Regions from separate parts of the Paenibacillus sp. JGP012 genome, predicted to be linked through region 1. Evidence: predicted binding sites of a transcription regulator. Region 1 holds the regulator's gene; each other region holds the start of a gene.
What was found. Region 1 encodes LexA, which represses DNA repair genes until DNA is damaged. Its sites were predicted from a motif close to CGAACATATGTTCG; they were not measured.

Region 1 (5,478 bases):
TCTACACCAAGCTTTAACAAGCCACGGCGCCAGGACTCCTTACGGTAGATTGGAGCCAATTGTTCCAGCTGGCGGAATTCCGGCTGCTCTCCAGCGGTGAAATTAGCCCATAGGCCTTCAAAAGGATTAATTCCAATCATTTTGGTAAAAGGAAATGTCTCATAGGACTCATAAAGCTCACGTGCTTCATTACGAACAGCCTCTTCGAGCGCTTCGGCGTCAACCCCGGTCTCGTTCGCTGCAACTAAACAAGTTTCATGAAAAGCCTCTCGAACACTGCGTTCGTCCCACAATAAAGTATCATCCAGGTCGAACATAATCGCTTTCAACGCCATGCTGCTCATCTGCCCCTTTATACATTAATTACTTATCAATGGTTTCTACGGTGATCTGGTGTGCTTTTGCAAATTTCAACAATCGCTCTGTCATTGCATCCGTATCGTAACGGTTTAACAGCTTGGTGAAGACCCATCTCTTGCCACGGCTGTTATGTTCAATCACTACAGTGCCCGGTTCAAATCTGAATTTGATAATGTCATCAACCCCGATGGAACGTTCACGATTGCCCTTCGTTGTAATGATCCGGTTACTGCTGATTTTAATGTAAGGACGACGAAGCATAAAAATGACTGCCAGGAATACATAAAGCAGCATCGTTACCCAATCCCACGTTGTCATAGGCGCCTTCACTAAAAAAGTGCTCATGAACAGATACAAAAAGGCAAGACCAATTAGAAAGATAGGAAATAACAGGCTTCTACCCTTGAAAATATCTTCACCTGGATTTCCCGTAATTGGCTGACCATTTTTTTTACGCTGCTGATTCAATTGCTTCGAATTTTTCCGAACCGTTCTCTCGAACGAACGCCGTGACATGTAAATCCCCCTTATGTGTCTTGTATCGGCTTACATAACAACACGCAAACCGATATTCCCCCTTTATAGTAAGCAGCCTCAAATAGCATGAAGAAACCTAAATATCATTAAGATATGTTTAGGTTTCTGGAATTAATGTTTGAGTTTGCCTTGGTGGCCTTTGCCCTTGTCGTCATCTACAATTTCAATTGAATCCAGCTGCTGTCTGAAATTGTTACGAATGTTACCCAAATAAATCTCTCTTAGCTTGGCACGTTCAACAAGTTCTTCCTCTGACAGTCCAGTGGATTTCTGCTTGCGAGCCAATTCATTAATACGTGCTACCAGACTATCTATATCCAAGCTTGTCCCCTCCAAAAATACAAAGTCATATTAACTTTGACATGATAAGGGCTGCTTGTCAAGTTGGTACGCAGCAATGCCTGTTGATACGAATTTCTATTGAGCAAACTGAGGTAATATCAGAACTTGTCCAGTCTGAATTGTTGTTGATTCCAGCTGATTCACCTTTTTGATTGCTTCTATATATACCCTGGTGTCCATTGCTGCTGGCTTATGCTCCAAAGAGATGCTCCACAGTGTTTCCCCTTGAGATACAGCGATCTTTCCCCCTGGAAGTAAATCATTTTCGTTGCCGGCAAAAACGGTCAGTACTGTGCTGCAACCTATAAATATGATTAATGAAGCTATAGCTAGTTTGATTAATCCCGAGGAAAGCTTGAAACGCGCCATAAATGTTCTCAATTGCCCTATGTTAGACTTCACAGCTGCTGAATTTACCGGTTCATAAATGCTTTGATAAGTAGAATATCTCATGTGTATCCCGCCTCCAAACGTTTGTTCCTATCTCATGGAATCAATATAACACGAACATTTGTTTTGTTCAACAACTTTTTAGAACAATTGTTCGCTCTTTTTTCGATAATTTAACGACCTTTATCAGACAACGGAAACTTCTCCCATTATTAAGTCTAAATAAAGCAGCTTTTTATTGAAGTTTGATAACACAACTCAATATTTAAGTTTGAGAGAACGGATTCATACTGAGTCCTGGGAGAACAATTCTATATTAAGCATCTGCAGAACCATTTTTTTATACCGAGCATTGGCAGAACAATCGACAGCTATCAGAATTCATAATCTCAAGGAATTGCATATGTTCTTATCAGATCATGTCTTAATTTCGAAAAAAACACTGAAAACATGCGATTTGTTTAGAACTTATGTTTGTACGAACGGAGGTTCTATGTTATAATTTTCCCAAACGTTACTAAAATGGGGTTGATACGGTATGTCGAAGATATCCAGCAGGCAGCAGGCAATTCTGGAGTTTATACGAAATGAAGTCCGGTTGAAGGGGTATCCTCCTTCCGTACGGGAAATTGGCGAAGCTGTTGGACTGGCTTCCAGCTCCACGGTTCATGGTCATTTGGATCGTTTGGAGAAAAAGGGACTGATCAGACGCGACCCTACCAAGCCAAGAGCGATTGAGCTTTTGAGCCAGGAGGAGTCGGAGCATTCTCATCAATTTGCCCACAGCGTTGCACGAATTCCAGTTGTAGGTAAGGTTACAGCCGGGGTTCCGATTACAGCAACCGAGAATATCGAGGATTACTTCCCGCTTCCAACTCACTATGTTGGCGAACAGAAGGTGTTTATGCTTTCCGTTGTCGGGGACAGTATGATTGAAGCAGGAATCGTGAATGGAGATTATGTCATTGTTCGTCAACAGCAAACTGCGGATAATGGTGACATTGTCGTAGCTATGACTGAAGATGATGAAGCAACAGTGAAAACGTTCTATAAGGAGAAGGATCACATCCGCCTGCAGCCGGAGAATGCTACACTTGAGCCGCTTCGTTTGAAACATGTCAGCATTTTGGGCAAAGTTATCGGTCTTTTCCGTGATATTCATTAATACAACTAGTTTCTATATTTGTTATATTTCACGCCATATGAAAGAGGTTGCCCTGACTACAGGACAACCTCTTTTATTCACTTTCATAAGTTACAAACATGCGCATGTATAATGAAGTAAATTTATCTACCTTTTTGACAATATAAAATTATTTATTGCGTTTAAGTACGCTTTTGTGATGGGAGAATACTTCAAAGCTTTGCTGCCCATGATATGAACCCATACCGCTCTCGCCAACGCCGCCAAAAGGCAGATAATGCGAGGTCATATGGGACAAAGTTTCATTAATGCAGCCCCCGCCAAAGGAAACCTGTTTCAATACTTTCTCCTGCAAAGCCTCATCCTCCGTGAACAGATACAATGCCAGCGGTTTCGGACGACGTACAATTTCATCAAGCATCGGATTCAGGTCACTATACGTGAAGACAGGCAAAATAGGACCAAAAATCTCTTCCTGCATTACGGGTGAATCCCAATCGATATCAGTGAGAACAGTCGGTTCAATCATGAGCTGGTCGCGGCTCGAGCGGCCTCCCAGAACTGTTTTCCCATTTGCAAGAAAAGCAGCTAAACGATCAAAGTTACGAGTATTGACGATATGCGGGAAATCGGCATTTTGCATCATGTCATCACCAAACTTATCGTGCACCTCCGTCTGGATCTGTTCCATCAATTGATCATACACCTGCTCATGAACTAACAAATAATCCGGTGCTACACAGGTTTGTCCCGCATTCAGGAATTTACCTCGTACAAGACGTTGTGCTGCCCGTTGCAAATCCGCGTCATGATGCACAATCGCCGGACTTTTACCCCCGAGTTCCAGCGTTACCGGAGTCAAGTGCTCTGCTGCAGCTTTCATGACAATGCGACCTACTCCTGTACTGCCTGTAAAGAAAATATAATCAAATTTCTCATTCAGCAGCGCTGTGCTAGTTTCAACCTCGCCCTCCATAACAGCAATATACTCCTCTGGATATACCTCCTGTATAAGATCATAGATTAAACGAGACGTTGCAGGTGTAAGCTCAGAAGGTTTGATCACTGCACAGTTCCCTGCAGCAATAGCACCAATTAAAGGTCCAAACGCCAGCTGGAACGGATAATTCCAAGGGGCAATAATCAGAGCAACCCCGTATGGTTCAGGATAAATCGTGCTAACTGCATCCGGCATAACCGAGCTTGTTGGTACTGTACGCGGCGCAGCCCAGTCACGCAAATGCTCCAGCGCATGATCCAGCTCCCCCAATACAATGCGAATCTCGGAACCGTAACCTTCAGCTTCAGATTTATTCAGATCCGCTCGAAGAGCATCCAGAATGCGTTGCTGGTACTTTTCAATTCCTTGTCTCAAGTCTTTCAAAGCCTGAATGCGGTACTGCACTTGTTTCGTTTGTCCTGTATTAAAAAACATACGCTGTGTATCAACCAGTTGTTTTGCTTGATTCATATGAACATCTCCAAATCAATTATTTAAAATTATATTGCTTCAAATTTAAAATCAGTATACTCCTTATATATGAAACTATCAACATATATTTGAAACATAATTGATGTAAATTTCTGAAAACCCACTTTTTGAATGCACAAAGAAAGGACCAGCAGCCCTGCCACCCGTCCTTCTCGCTCGCGCGATCTCTTTATTATTTCCACTCTCTCTGTTTTATGTACTGTGCACCGTAAGCAACAATGAGGGTTGTTTCTTTCGTCACCTGCTGCACATCATGCGCAACCACCATCTCGCCGCTATAGTCGATATCAGACTTTTTACTTTTCACAAAAACACCGCAATCATTAACATAGATTTCATCAGGATGCTCACTGTCATATGCCAAGCTTGCAGGCAGTGGTTCCATTAAATCCGTGTAAGACCTCCTCATATCTTCTTCGGAAGCTTGCATTTTTGAAGTGCCATCAATTGTAACAGTCAATAAAGTAACACTGAATAACACAGCAGTTAAAGTAGAAAACATCCATTTTTCTCGCATAAGTACCCGCCTCTCTAGATTGAACTATCCTAGAATTTGATATGATTTGTTGAGTGCTTCACCAAAATTAACAAATAGACAAATGATTAGCACCATCGTTAAAGCTGCAATGAAGCCAATGATGCAGATTTTCCTCCAAAATGTATTGTTCATCGCTTTCACCCTTTACTCGTTGATATGCCTAGGATATAAACTCAGCTTCACGGTAGAAGGTTTGCTTTTATTTGTAAGTTCAATAAAAAATACTTTTATTAATGAACCGATGGCCTACTTGCGCTAAACACGTCTGCAGTTCCCCTCCCCCTATTGATCTGATTTTCACGTCTTCACAAAAAAGGACGGCACAAAACGCCGCCCTCACTTGATTCAAGCTTTAGTATACCTCAATTTCTGATAGCTGCATCAAGTAACCATCATTACCTACAGTTCTTAGATTGGTTGCTTGTACTCGAATCCGGTTAGTGGTATCCGAGAAGCCCCATGTAAACTCTTGGGCTGAATGATCCGGCTTTGTATAGTTGGTCTTACTGACTCTATCCAACCATGTGGATCCGTTCCACACTTGAATCTTGAAATCAATTGGGAAACCGTCCCCTTCATGTCCGCTGTCATTGCGAGGATAAAGAACAACTTTGGAAAATGTCTTGACATCTCCAAGATTGATTTCTATCCATTCTGTATGATTGGAGCTTTGAC
Region 2 (5,478 bases), on a different contig from region 1:
TAAGCGACCTCCATCGAATGTTTCAAGACGTTCTGACCGTAACTTGTACGGAACTTCAGGCGACCCAGAATCTTGATCAGATCCGGATGCAGACCATGCACACCCACTTCAAAGGTAGCTTGCTCACCGTATTCACGTATACGCTCATCCACTTCTTTACGGGATTTCTCCACCATCTCTTCAATGCGCGCAGGGTGAATCCGTCCATCTGCGACCAGCTTCTCCAGTGCAGTGCGGGCAATTTCACGGCGAATCGGGTCAAAGCCCGACAAAATAACAGCTTCTGGCGTATCATCGATAATGAGGTCAATCCCGGTAAGGGTTTCAAGCGCACGGATGTTACGTCCTTCACGACCGATAATCCGGCCTTTCATTTCTTCATTAGGCAACGTTACAACGGATACCGTTGTCTCCGCCACGTGGTCAGCTGCACAGCGCTGGATGGCGAGTGTAATAATCTCGCGAGACTTTTTGTCCGCCTCTTCCTTCGCCTGCTGTTCAATGTCCTTGATCATTTGAGCCGTCTCATGACGAACTTCCTGTTCAACGTTGGACAGTATGATACTGCGTGCATCCTCCATAGTGAGGTTAGAGATCCGTTCAAGCTCTGTTACCTGGTTTTTGTAGATCATTTCGATCTGCTGCTGTGTTTCATCGATACGTTTCTCTTTGTTTGCCACTTGCTCTTCTTTACGTTCGAGTGATTCCAATTTTTTATCCAGCGACTCTTCTTTTTGCAACAATCGTCTCTCTTGTCGTTGAATTTCGTTCCGACGTTCACGAGTGTCTTTTTCAGCTTCGGCGCGAATACGATGGATCTCATCCTTCGCTTCCAGCACCGTTTCTTTCTTCAGTGCCTCTGCCTCTTTTTTCGCGTTCTCCACGATTTGTACGGCAGCTTGTTCCGCACTAGAGATTTTAGCCTCTGCAAGAGATTTGCGAATAAAATATCCGACTCCGAACCCAATAACGAGCGCGGCCACAACGAGAGCGATCGTGATAGCAATGTCCATACTGTTCACCTCCTCGTTGGTTCCTCCAAGGCACGCCTTGGGTCAACTTTTTCTGTTTTCATACCTTACATATGTTTGGGAATAAAGAATACTCACGGCGATCCCCCGCCGATTTTCATTTCACATGTACATGACTCTACATGTACTATTCACTGTTTCCAGTGAACCCATAATCAGGAATGGTATAAACCTGCAGAAGCAGAAACCGCTTTTTTGGAAGGAAAAAGGGTTGTCCTTTTCTTACAGACTCATGTCCATTTTAGTATTTGACGAAAGAAATTGTCAAGAGAATGCAGGATTGTTAGTCTTCTCGTCTAGTCCCATAACATTGCTTCGTCATCTTCGAGGTCTTCCGCCCCATCCTCTTCTATTAAACGATTCACGACCCGGCGCACCATATCCATGCTAAAACCGCGCCGCATCAAGTAAGCAAACGTTTTGCGCTTCTTCTCCTGCACGTCTCCCCGCACCTGTTTCCATTTTTTACGGCCAGCTGTCAATGCAGTGTCCAGCTCTGCCTCAGCACTCACATCATCCAGCACCTCTGCAATGAGTTCATTCGCGATGCCTTTTTGACGCAGTTCCTGCCGTATCCACAGTTTTCCCTTCCGCTGGCCCTCCATACGCTGTCTTGTCCATTCCTTGGCAAAAAGATCGTCATCAACAAGCTTCTCTTGCTCAAGCCGATCAAGAACCTCTTCTATGATCGATATCGCGAACTCCTTTTGCTTTAGCTTTTGTCTCAATTCATGACGTGTTCGTTGCTTAAATTCCAAAAAACGCAATGATTGCACATACGTCCGCTGCCGCTCATCCGCAATCAGGATCGCCTCCAGATCCTTCTTCATAAAGGTACTTCCGCGAGTAAGCCTGTACTTGATCATGACATCTTCCAGAACAGTAATGGAATGAATACCAAATGAAATCCGATAGCGGGCTTCTCTGCTCTTGGTTCGTTCTACCATTGTAATGACAAGCTCTTCATTGTCTGGAAGCTGGGAGATGCCGTCTGCCTCGGCCTGTCCATGCAGTTCTTCTTCAAGTTCATCATTTTCATCATATTCATGCTGATTTTGGCGATGCCTCACTACGTTCTTCACACTCCCCGTTATTCTCTGTTTGGGTTAAAATACACTTGTCTCTGCTCATTCTTTCATTCAGATGGCATAGATGCTAACAGCCTCTGTCCGGAATGGACAGAGGCTGTTAGCGCGAGAAACCAATCCTATTTAGCTAAATAAGCATAAGCGCCCGCTCAATACAAGTTTTAGGACATGTCAGAGGACAAGAATCTGTCCCGAAAAAAAGGATTACTCATTAATTTCAAATAATTCCTGTTCCTCAGCCGCTTCTTTTTCTTGTTCTTCGCTCGTTGGTGCAGGAACAGCTGTTGTCAAATTGCTGGCTTCACGAATTTTTTGCTCGATTACATCAGCAATTTCTTTATGTTCTTTCATAAACTGCTTTGCATTCTCACGACCCTGGCCTAAGCGCTCACCTTCGTAAGAATACCAGGCACCACTTTTATTAACGATATCCAGTTCTGTACCAATGTCGATGATACTTCCCTCTTTGGAAATACCTTCACCGTACATAATATCAACTTCCGCTTGTTTAAATGGAGGTGCTACTTTATTTTTTACCACTTTAATACGAGTACGGTTACCCGTAATGTCATTACCTGATTTGATGCTCTCAATACGGCGCACATCGAGACGAATCGTAGAATAGAACTTCAATGCACGACCGCCAGGTGTCGTTTCAGGGTTACCAAACATTACGCCAACTTTCTCACGAAGCTGGTTGATGAAGATTGCAATCGTTTTGGATTTACTGATCGCTCCGGACAATTTACGCAGTGCTTGTGACATCAAACGCGCCTGCAAGCCTACGTGGGAATCCCCCATCTCTCCTTCAATCTCTGCTTTCGGTACAAGAGCTGCTACCGAGTCAATAACGATGATGTCTACTGCACCACTGCGTACAAGTGCCTCCGCAATCTCCAAGCCCTGCTCTCCCGTATCCGGCTGGGACAAAAGCAACTCATCAATGTTAACGCCCAGTTTGCTCGCATAATTCGGATCAAGCGCATGCTCGGCATCGATGAATGCTGCTTGTCCACCCACGCGTTGAACCTCGGCAATCGCGTGCAGTGCTACAGTTGTTTTACCTGAAGATTCAGGTCCATATATTTCAACAATACGGCCTTTAGGCAAGCCGCCTGTTCCTAGTGCAATATCCAAAGCCAATGATCCACTGGGAATAATTTCCACATTCATGTGAGTTGACTCACCCAGTTTCATGATGGAACCTTTACCAAATTGCTTCTCTATTTGACGGAGCGCCATATCAAGCGCGGCACGACGGTCTGACAATAAACTCACACCCTTTACTGTTTATAATGTAATGATACCTTGTTTTTACTCGTTTGCCAAGCTTTTTTTCGAACATACATTCGTTTTTTTGTTCAGGCCGAGGCGCCTCTTCCTCATCGAAATGTATTCAAGAAACAGAAAAAGAACCGTAAACAAGGCTGTACAGCCACATTTTACGGTTCTTCCGTCTCAACACATTATACTTCCTTCATTACACAAAAGCAAACCATTCCATGCTTATCAGTCAATGGCGACTAACTTTTGCCACAAACGATACAGGATCGCTTTTGCCGAACGAATACGGACCGTCTCCCGGTTACCGTTAATTCGCAGCTCATGAATTTCAGTATCCTTTCCACGCTCAGCCAAAGCGATAAACACAAGCCCAGGTGGTTTACGTTCCGAATATCCTGGACCAGCTACTCCCGTAATCGCCAGACCGAAATCAGCATCCCCGATCATACGAACCTGCTCTGCAAGCACTTTAGCCACCTCAGGACTAACCGCACCCGGAGCGTCCTCACCTTCTAGATAGCTGTGCGGCACGTTAAGCAGCTTTTCTTTAATTTCATTGGAATAACAGACGATGCCACCCTTCAGCATCGAGGCACTTCCTGGCACAGAAGTGAGGCTTTGCATTACAAGCCCTCCTGTACAGCTCTCAGCGGCGCTCAGGGTCAGTCCCATATCAGACATCATCGTGACAATTGTGTACTCTATAGGCACATCCTCGGTCGCGTAGAGGTGTTCGGCCAGACGCTCACGAATCTGCACCTCCATCGCATCCAGCTTCAGCTTGGCCTCTCCTTCGCTTGCTGCTTTGGTAGATACACGTACAGTAACCTCTCCCTCGCTTGCATAAGGGGCAATCGTAGGATCAGTCTGCGCATCAATAAGATCAAGCAGGCGATCCTCCAGTGCGGATTCACCAATGCCTGCAAACTTGAGCATACGTGAATAAATCGGCATTTCTTCAGTAAGAACATGCTGCAGCAGCCACGGCTTGACCTCCTGCTCAAACATCGGAATGAGCTCTTTAGGCGGTCCAGGCATCACGACATAATATTTGTCATTGTCCGCAATGGCATTGCCTGCGGCAAGACCCGTTTCATTCGCCAAGGGTGTTCCACCTTCAATAACGATGGCTTGACGCCGGTTGTTCTCTGTCATCTCTACATTGCGTTCACGGAAGAAACCTTCAATCTTGTCCATCGCCATACGATCAATGTGCAGCTTTCGTTGGAGCACAGCCGCAAGCGCATCTTTGGTCAGATCATCCTGGGTAGGACCGATGCCGCCTGAAAATAAAATAACATCAGCGCGTCCCTGCGCAATACGGATCGCTTCACTAAGCCGATTCAGATTATCACCAACCACGGTCTGAAAGTATACGTCAATTCCCATGGCTGCAAGTTCCCGGGAAAGATATCTGGCATTCGTATTAACGATTTGTCCCAGCAACAGTTCGGTTCCGACTGCAATAATCTCTGCCTTCATTTCAGTATCCTCCTGTACACATGTTGAGTAGAGCGTAATCAAAGGGCAATAGGATAAGTTCCTATTGCCCTTTGACCCGATGAGTCTTTCATCATTACCCGTTTCAGCGTAAAACATTACGCTTCGGATAAAGTAAAATATTACACCTTGGATAGATGAAGCAGATTTTTGTTTTTGATAAAGTAGTCAACCCCAGACCAGATCGTGATCAGCGCTGCTGCCCACACTGCAATAACATCCACATGGATGCCTGTGTACGAAAACGGGAAATTGTTCAGCAGCAGCAAAACAATCGCTACAATCTGCACCACCGTCTTCAGTTTGCCCCAAGCACTCGCAGCAACAACCGAACCATCAAGCAAAGCAATTTGACGCAGCCCGGTTACAGCAAATTCACGGCTGATAATGACAACAGCAATCCAGGAATCCAGCTTGCCCATCTGCACCAGCGAGATCAAAACAGCGGTAACCAGCAGTTTATCTGCAAGAGGGTCAAGCAGTTTGCCCAGATTGGTGACCATATTGTTTTTCCTTGCAAGATAGCCGTCTATTCCATCCGTGCTTGCAGCTACGATAAAAATGAAAGCAGCAAT
Region 3 (5,478 bases), on a different contig from region 1:
GATTGAAGCGAGCCAGATTGATGACCGCATGCTGGATGTGATCAAACGCTCGGACAAGCTGGTTCGTCATTTCCACATTCCGCTGCAAGCGGGAGATGACACGGTATTGAAACGTATGCGCCGCAAATATACAACCGAAGAGTTCTATAACAAAATGTTGCGTATTCGTGAAGCGATGCCGGATGTAGCGATTACAACGGACGTTATTGTTGGTTTCCCGGGTGAAACGGATGAGATGTATCGGAACGGTTATGAGCTGATGCGTAAAATCGGCTTCTCCGAAATGCATGTGTTCCCTTATTCCAAACGGACAGGTACTCCAGCAGCACGCATGGAGGATCAGGTGGATGAGGATGTTAAAAATGCACGTGTGCATGAGCTGATTGAACTGTCCGAGCAAATGCAGCTGGAATATGCTCAGAAATTTGTTGGACAAGTGCTGGAGGTTATCCCTGAAGGCGAAGCGAAGGGCCGCGAAGGCAGCGGCAAGCTGCATGGTTACAGCGACAACTACATCCAGCTGGTGTTCGATGGAACGCCTGATATGGTGGGTAAAGTGTGCCGTGTGAAGCTGACCGAAGCCGGAGCGAATGAAAGCCAGGGTACACTGGTTCGTGTGCTTGAAGAAAATTTGAAGTCTGCCGCGATGTAATCACGGCGTTATGAACAAGGATTTCATTTCCTTGGGGAGAATACCCGGGGAGATGAGGTCCTTCTTTGCCAAGAACAGAAATGAAAGCGGACGGGGGAGAACAGCATGAACAAAAAAGAAATTTCAGCAGGCGGCGTTGTGTACAGAACAGGAGAAGACGGTCAGCTTCAAATTCAGCTCATCATGGATCGTTATGGCAAAATGACACTGGCCAAGGGCAAAATGGAAGCCGGAGAAACGATCGAGCAGACCGCACTTCGCGAAATTTTGGAAGAGACAGGCATGGTAGGCCGTATTGTGGAGCCGATCGATATTATCGCTTATATGTATCAGCACGCCGAGTTTGGACCGGTGGACAAGGAAGTACACTATTATCTTGTAGAGGCGGAAGGCGGCGACCTGCAGCCTCAGATTGAAGAGATCAAAGGTGTAGACTGGTATACTCCCGCAGAGGCGTGGTCCAGACAGCAGCAGGACGGATACGATAACAATGACGAAATTTTGCGTACGGGCTTGAACAAGCTGGGCATTCACGTATAAACGTTCGACTTGACGCTGCGTCACATGGAGCATACGAAGCTTCCTGTGGGTCATGGGGCAATGCTGGATGATTTAAACAACAGGTGTCTTGGTCGACGAGGTGTGGACAGGTGTTTTTTTGTGCCAGATGGGCAGGTAGCAGAACGGTAAAGCCAGCAATGAGCTGATGATGTTAAAAAGGGTCTGGGCATGCGCAATCTGTGCCCCGTTGTCCGCTGACAGCCACGCGGAAGCTGCGTGCAGCTGGCCGATCAGCGGCATAAACAGCAGCGCTCCCGCAATGTTGAGTACAACATGGGAGGCTGCTACAAATTTGCCTGCGGAAGCCCCGCCCGCGGCTGCAATAACAGCGGTGATGCAGGTCCCCACGTTGGACCCGATCACAATGGCGATGCCGATCTCCACAGGCAATACTCCTGTGGCTGCCAGCGTAATCGCCATGCTGATGACCGCGGCACTGCTGTGAATCAGCGCGGTCAGGCACGCACCGGCGAGGAAGCCCCACCACAGGCTGTCGGCCGAGCGATCCAGAAACCACTGGAATACCCCCATGCTGCGCAAAGGAACAGCTATGGATTGCATGACCTGAATGCCTGTCATAACAAGGGCAAAGCCTGCTGCTGCCAGAAAGCTGAACTGGATATTCGCCAACGTATGGCGAATACGTTCAGGAGCGAGCTGATTGCGTTCGGCAAGGATCACAAATAGGGCCCAGCCGGTAAGCGAGACAAGCAGCAACGGCAGGGCAGCCCGTCCAAGCTGGAGGCCGACAAGCTCCGTGGTCAGACACGTTCCGATGTTGGTTCCGAGGATAATGCCGAGTGTACGGCCATACGAGATTAAACGTGCGTTAGCCAGTCCAATGGTTAGCACGGTCACAGCCGTGCTGCTTTGCAGCAGCGCCGTTGCTCCGGCGCTGAAGGCCATGCCCTTCCACGGGGCAGAGGTGGCCCGATTCAACCAGCCTGCCAGCATAGGCCCGGCCATGCGCTGCAGCGCTGTCTCCATCAGCTTCATGCCGCCAAAAAAAAGAATAAGCCCATATAACAATGGCAGAATTATATCCCTGAACATGATTACATCATTCCTCCCGTCCCATGCCTTATCACTTATCCTATGAGAAAGTGGAGACAAGCATGACAGGTAGAGAGGGAACATGAAACAATCTGAGGACAATCGTGAGCACGGTGGATAAATTCGTCTCGAAAGTGGTCTTTTCAAATTACCAGCCCCTAATTCAAAAGATACGGTGATTCGGCAAACGTAGCGGAGGGGACGAAATCGAATCCAAAGAAGCGAAGCGTTCGCCTGAAAGATTTCTGAAAGAAAGCTACATCGGAAGCATAGGCTTGTCGCCGGATTTTCCCTTTGAAGAAAGGGTATCGAAAAAATCTGGAGACAACAGCGATCGGAGGATCGATTCGTTCCCGGAGCGTCTTGCCGCCCAAACCGATCTTTTCAACTAACTTACGAAAGAAGTGGATCAATCTTGCCATCGGTAACACTGGAACGCAGCCGCAAAAAACGGCTGGAACATGCACATCCCTGGGTTTTTAAAAATGAAATTGCATCCGTTGACGGCAGTCCGGAGCCGGGGGACATTGTAAATATTCTCAACCATCAAGGCCGCTACTTGGCGACGGGATACTATAACCCGACTTCCCAAATTACTGTCCGTGTCGTTTCTTATCAGCCTTTGGAATTCGAACAGATGGACACGGCTTTTTTTGCAGCTCGTTTCCGCGATTGTCTGCGTCACCGGGAACGCTTCATTCAAGATGGTGAAGCTTACCGGCTCGTTTATGGCGAAGCCGATTTTCTGCCCGGCTTGATCGTGGATCGCTTTGGCAGTATTCTCGTTGTGCAGATCCTTACACTGGGTATGGACCGTTGCCGTGAAGCCATCGTGCAAGCACTCATTGAAGTCATGCAGCCGGAAGGTATTTACGAACGCAGCGATGTATCGATTCGTGAACTTGAAGGATTAGAACAGGTCAAAGGCCCTCTCTACGGAGATTGTCCGCGCCATGTAACCGTGACTGAAAATGGGCTGCTTATCAAGGTAGACATCGTGGAAGGACAGAAAACAGGTTATTTCTTCGACCAGCGTGAGAATCGTGCGGCAATTGAACCGTTGATGAAAGGCTGGGGATACAAAAGCGGCATTACCATGCAGCAGATTGAGCACGAAGGAACCGAGCAGATGCTGCCTGTAAACAAGAGCGGCAAAGTGGTTACGTTCCCGTATTGGGATGGTGCGACTGTGCTGGAATGTTTCTCGCATACCGGCAGCTTTACGCTGAACGCCTGCAAATATGGAGCGAAGAAAGTAACCTGTCTCGATATTTCCGAGCATGCCATTGAAAGTGCACGAACCAATGTGGAGCTGAATGGTTTTACCGATCGGGTTGAGTTTGTCGTAGCGGATGCCTTCCAGTATTTGCGTGAGCAGGTCAAAGGGCTGGATGAGCGCAATGCACGGGCACGGGCCGCAGAACAAAAGGTGGACACGTCCAAGGCGTTATCCAGTGCAGGTAAAACGTTCGATGTGGTCATCCTTGATCCTCCTGCGTTTGCCAAAACAAAATCAGCAGTCAAAGGAGCATGCCGCGGCTACAAGGACATTAACCTGCAGGGCATGAAACTTGTCAACGAGGGTGGATATTTGGTAACCGCAAGTTGTTCTTACCATATGCGTCCTGACCTGTTCCTTGAAACGATTGCGGATGCGGCTGAAGATGCTGGCAAAGTGCTGCGTCTGATCGACTGGAAAGCTGCCGGCAAGGATCACCCGCAAATTCTGGGGGTAGATGAAGGACATTACCTGAAATTCGCTATTTTTGAGGTGCGCAGCAAAAAGAATTAACAGACTTCCTTTTTTAAATCAAGCTTGTAAACAACAGGGGCAATTAAAGTAACATCCAGAAGTCCACAGTGGATATCGCTGAGGGCTTTTTGCCATTCTCGGAGATGATCGCCGTTTATGGTGGATCGTGGCAAACGTATGTTCCGAACCAAGCAAGGTATGATATACTGGAAATTAAAATCTTGAACGTGCAGTTTGGAGGATGACACATGTCCGTACGTTTTGTTATTGGCCGGGCAGGCAGTGGCAAGAGCACACTGATCACCCGGGAAATTACAACACTGCTTCAACAGGAGCCGCAAGGCAAACCGCTGATTTTGCTCGTTCCGGAGCAGAGCTCATTTCGGACAGAGCAGGCGTTGGTGTCCTCAGGAGCCATTAAAGGCACGATGCGAGCTGAAGTGTTGGGCTTCCGGCGTCTTGCTTATCGCGTTATGCAGGAGGCTGGCGGCTCTGCCCGTATTCCCATTGGAGCCGAAGGCAAAAAGATGCTTTTATATAAAGTCATACAACGTCGAAAAGAAGAGCTCAGGCTGTTTGCTGCCTCGGGCAGCCAGCTCGGGTTTATTGGAGAACTGACGAATCTATATAGCGAATTCAAGCGTTACGAGGTTCGTGCATCAGCATTGGAAGAAGGGCTTACGGAGTGGGGGATTGTGTCTGCATCACCTATTCTGGAGGACAAGCTGCATGATCTGAGTCTGATCTATCATGACTACGAGAAGGAATTAACGGATTTATATATTGATGATGAGGACACATTGAATGAACTGACAGGTCGGTTGCCGGAAAGCAGCTGGCTGCAAGGAGCCGAGGTGTGGATCGATGGCTTTCATGGATTTACGCCACAGGAGCTGAGTGTGATTGGTCAGCTCATGCTTCAGGCCTCGTCTGTTACGATCTCCTTAACACTGGATCGGGCTTACGAGCATGGTGTGTTACCTGGTGAGCTGGAGCTTTTTTATCCTACGGCAAGCGCTTATGTACGCCTTAAAGGCATGGCTGAACATCTGGGTGTGGCGAGTGAAACGACCGTACTCCATGCTGAAGTATTGCCGAGGTTTAAGGATCGGCCGGGACTGGCACATCTGGAGGCCGGCTTTGACCGGCGTGTTCGCTGGCGGAGTCATGGTGAGGATGCAGGCATACGATTGATCGCTGCTGAGAATCGGCGTGCCGAGCTGGAGGGGGCGCTGCGTGAAATGCGGCGTCTGGCGCAGGAGCATGGAGCAAGGTACCGGGATATGGCGGTGCTGGTTCGCGGTCTGGAGACGTATGCCGATATTGCCGAGCCTTTATTCAGGGATTACGATGTCCCTGTCTTTCTTGACCGGAGACGAAGTGAGCTTCATCACCCTTTAGCTGAATTTATTCGTGCAGCACTGGATGTGGTTCGCCGCAACTGGCGGTACGAGGACGT

Region 2: a site for LexA is predicted at 3,458-3,471, ahead of recA (recombinase RecA). Genes of this name have one in related genera too.
Region 3: a site for LexA is predicted at 4,190-4,203, ahead of addB (helicase-exonuclease AddAB subunit AddB). Genes of this name have one in related genera too.

What each region holds. Positions count from the first base shown of each region.
Region 1 is NZ_JACHKG010000008.1:99,721-105,198, reverse strand. Features, by position in the region: gene HNR77_RS12580 (HAD family hydrolase) at 1-335, opposite strand, end outside; gene HNR77_RS12575 (vitamin K epoxide reductase family protein) at 364-876, opposite strand; gene HNR77_RS12570 (DUF896 domain-containing protein) at 1,009-1,218, opposite strand; gene HNR77_RS12565 (LysM peptidoglycan-binding domain-containing protein) at 1,315-1,692, opposite strand; gene lexA (transcriptional repressor LexA) at 2,168-2,794, shown strand; gene HNR77_RS12555 (aldehyde dehydrogenase) at 2,943-4,244, opposite strand; gene HNR77_RS12550 (hypothetical protein) at 4,438-4,782, opposite strand; gene HNR77_RS12545 (family 43 glycosylhydrolase) at 5,156-5,478, opposite strand, start outside.
Region 2 is NZ_JACHKG010000001.1:522,665-528,142, reverse strand. Features, by position in the region: gene rny (ribonuclease Y) at 1-1,013, opposite strand, end outside; gene HNR77_RS02350 (regulatory protein RecX) at 1,328-2,101, opposite strand; gene recA (recombinase RecA) at 2,324-3,388, opposite strand; gene HNR77_RS02340 (competence/damage-inducible protein A) at 3,629-4,885, opposite strand; gene pgsA (CDP-diacylglycerol--glycerol-3-phosphate 3-phosphatidyltransferase) at 5,026-5,478, opposite strand, start outside.
Region 3 is NZ_JACHKG010000004.1:258,454-263,931, forward strand. Features, by position in the region: gene mtaB (tRNA (N(6)-L-threonylcarbamoyladenosine(37)-C(2))-methylthiotransferase MtaB) at 1-652, shown strand, start outside; gene HNR77_RS07685 (NUDIX hydrolase) at 758-1,192, shown strand; gene HNR77_RS07690 (Na/Pi cotransporter family protein) at 1,265-2,266, opposite strand; gene HNR77_RS07695 (class I SAM-dependent rRNA methyltransferase) at 2,682-4,058, shown strand; gene addB (helicase-exonuclease AddAB subunit AddB) at 4,268-5,478, shown strand, end outside.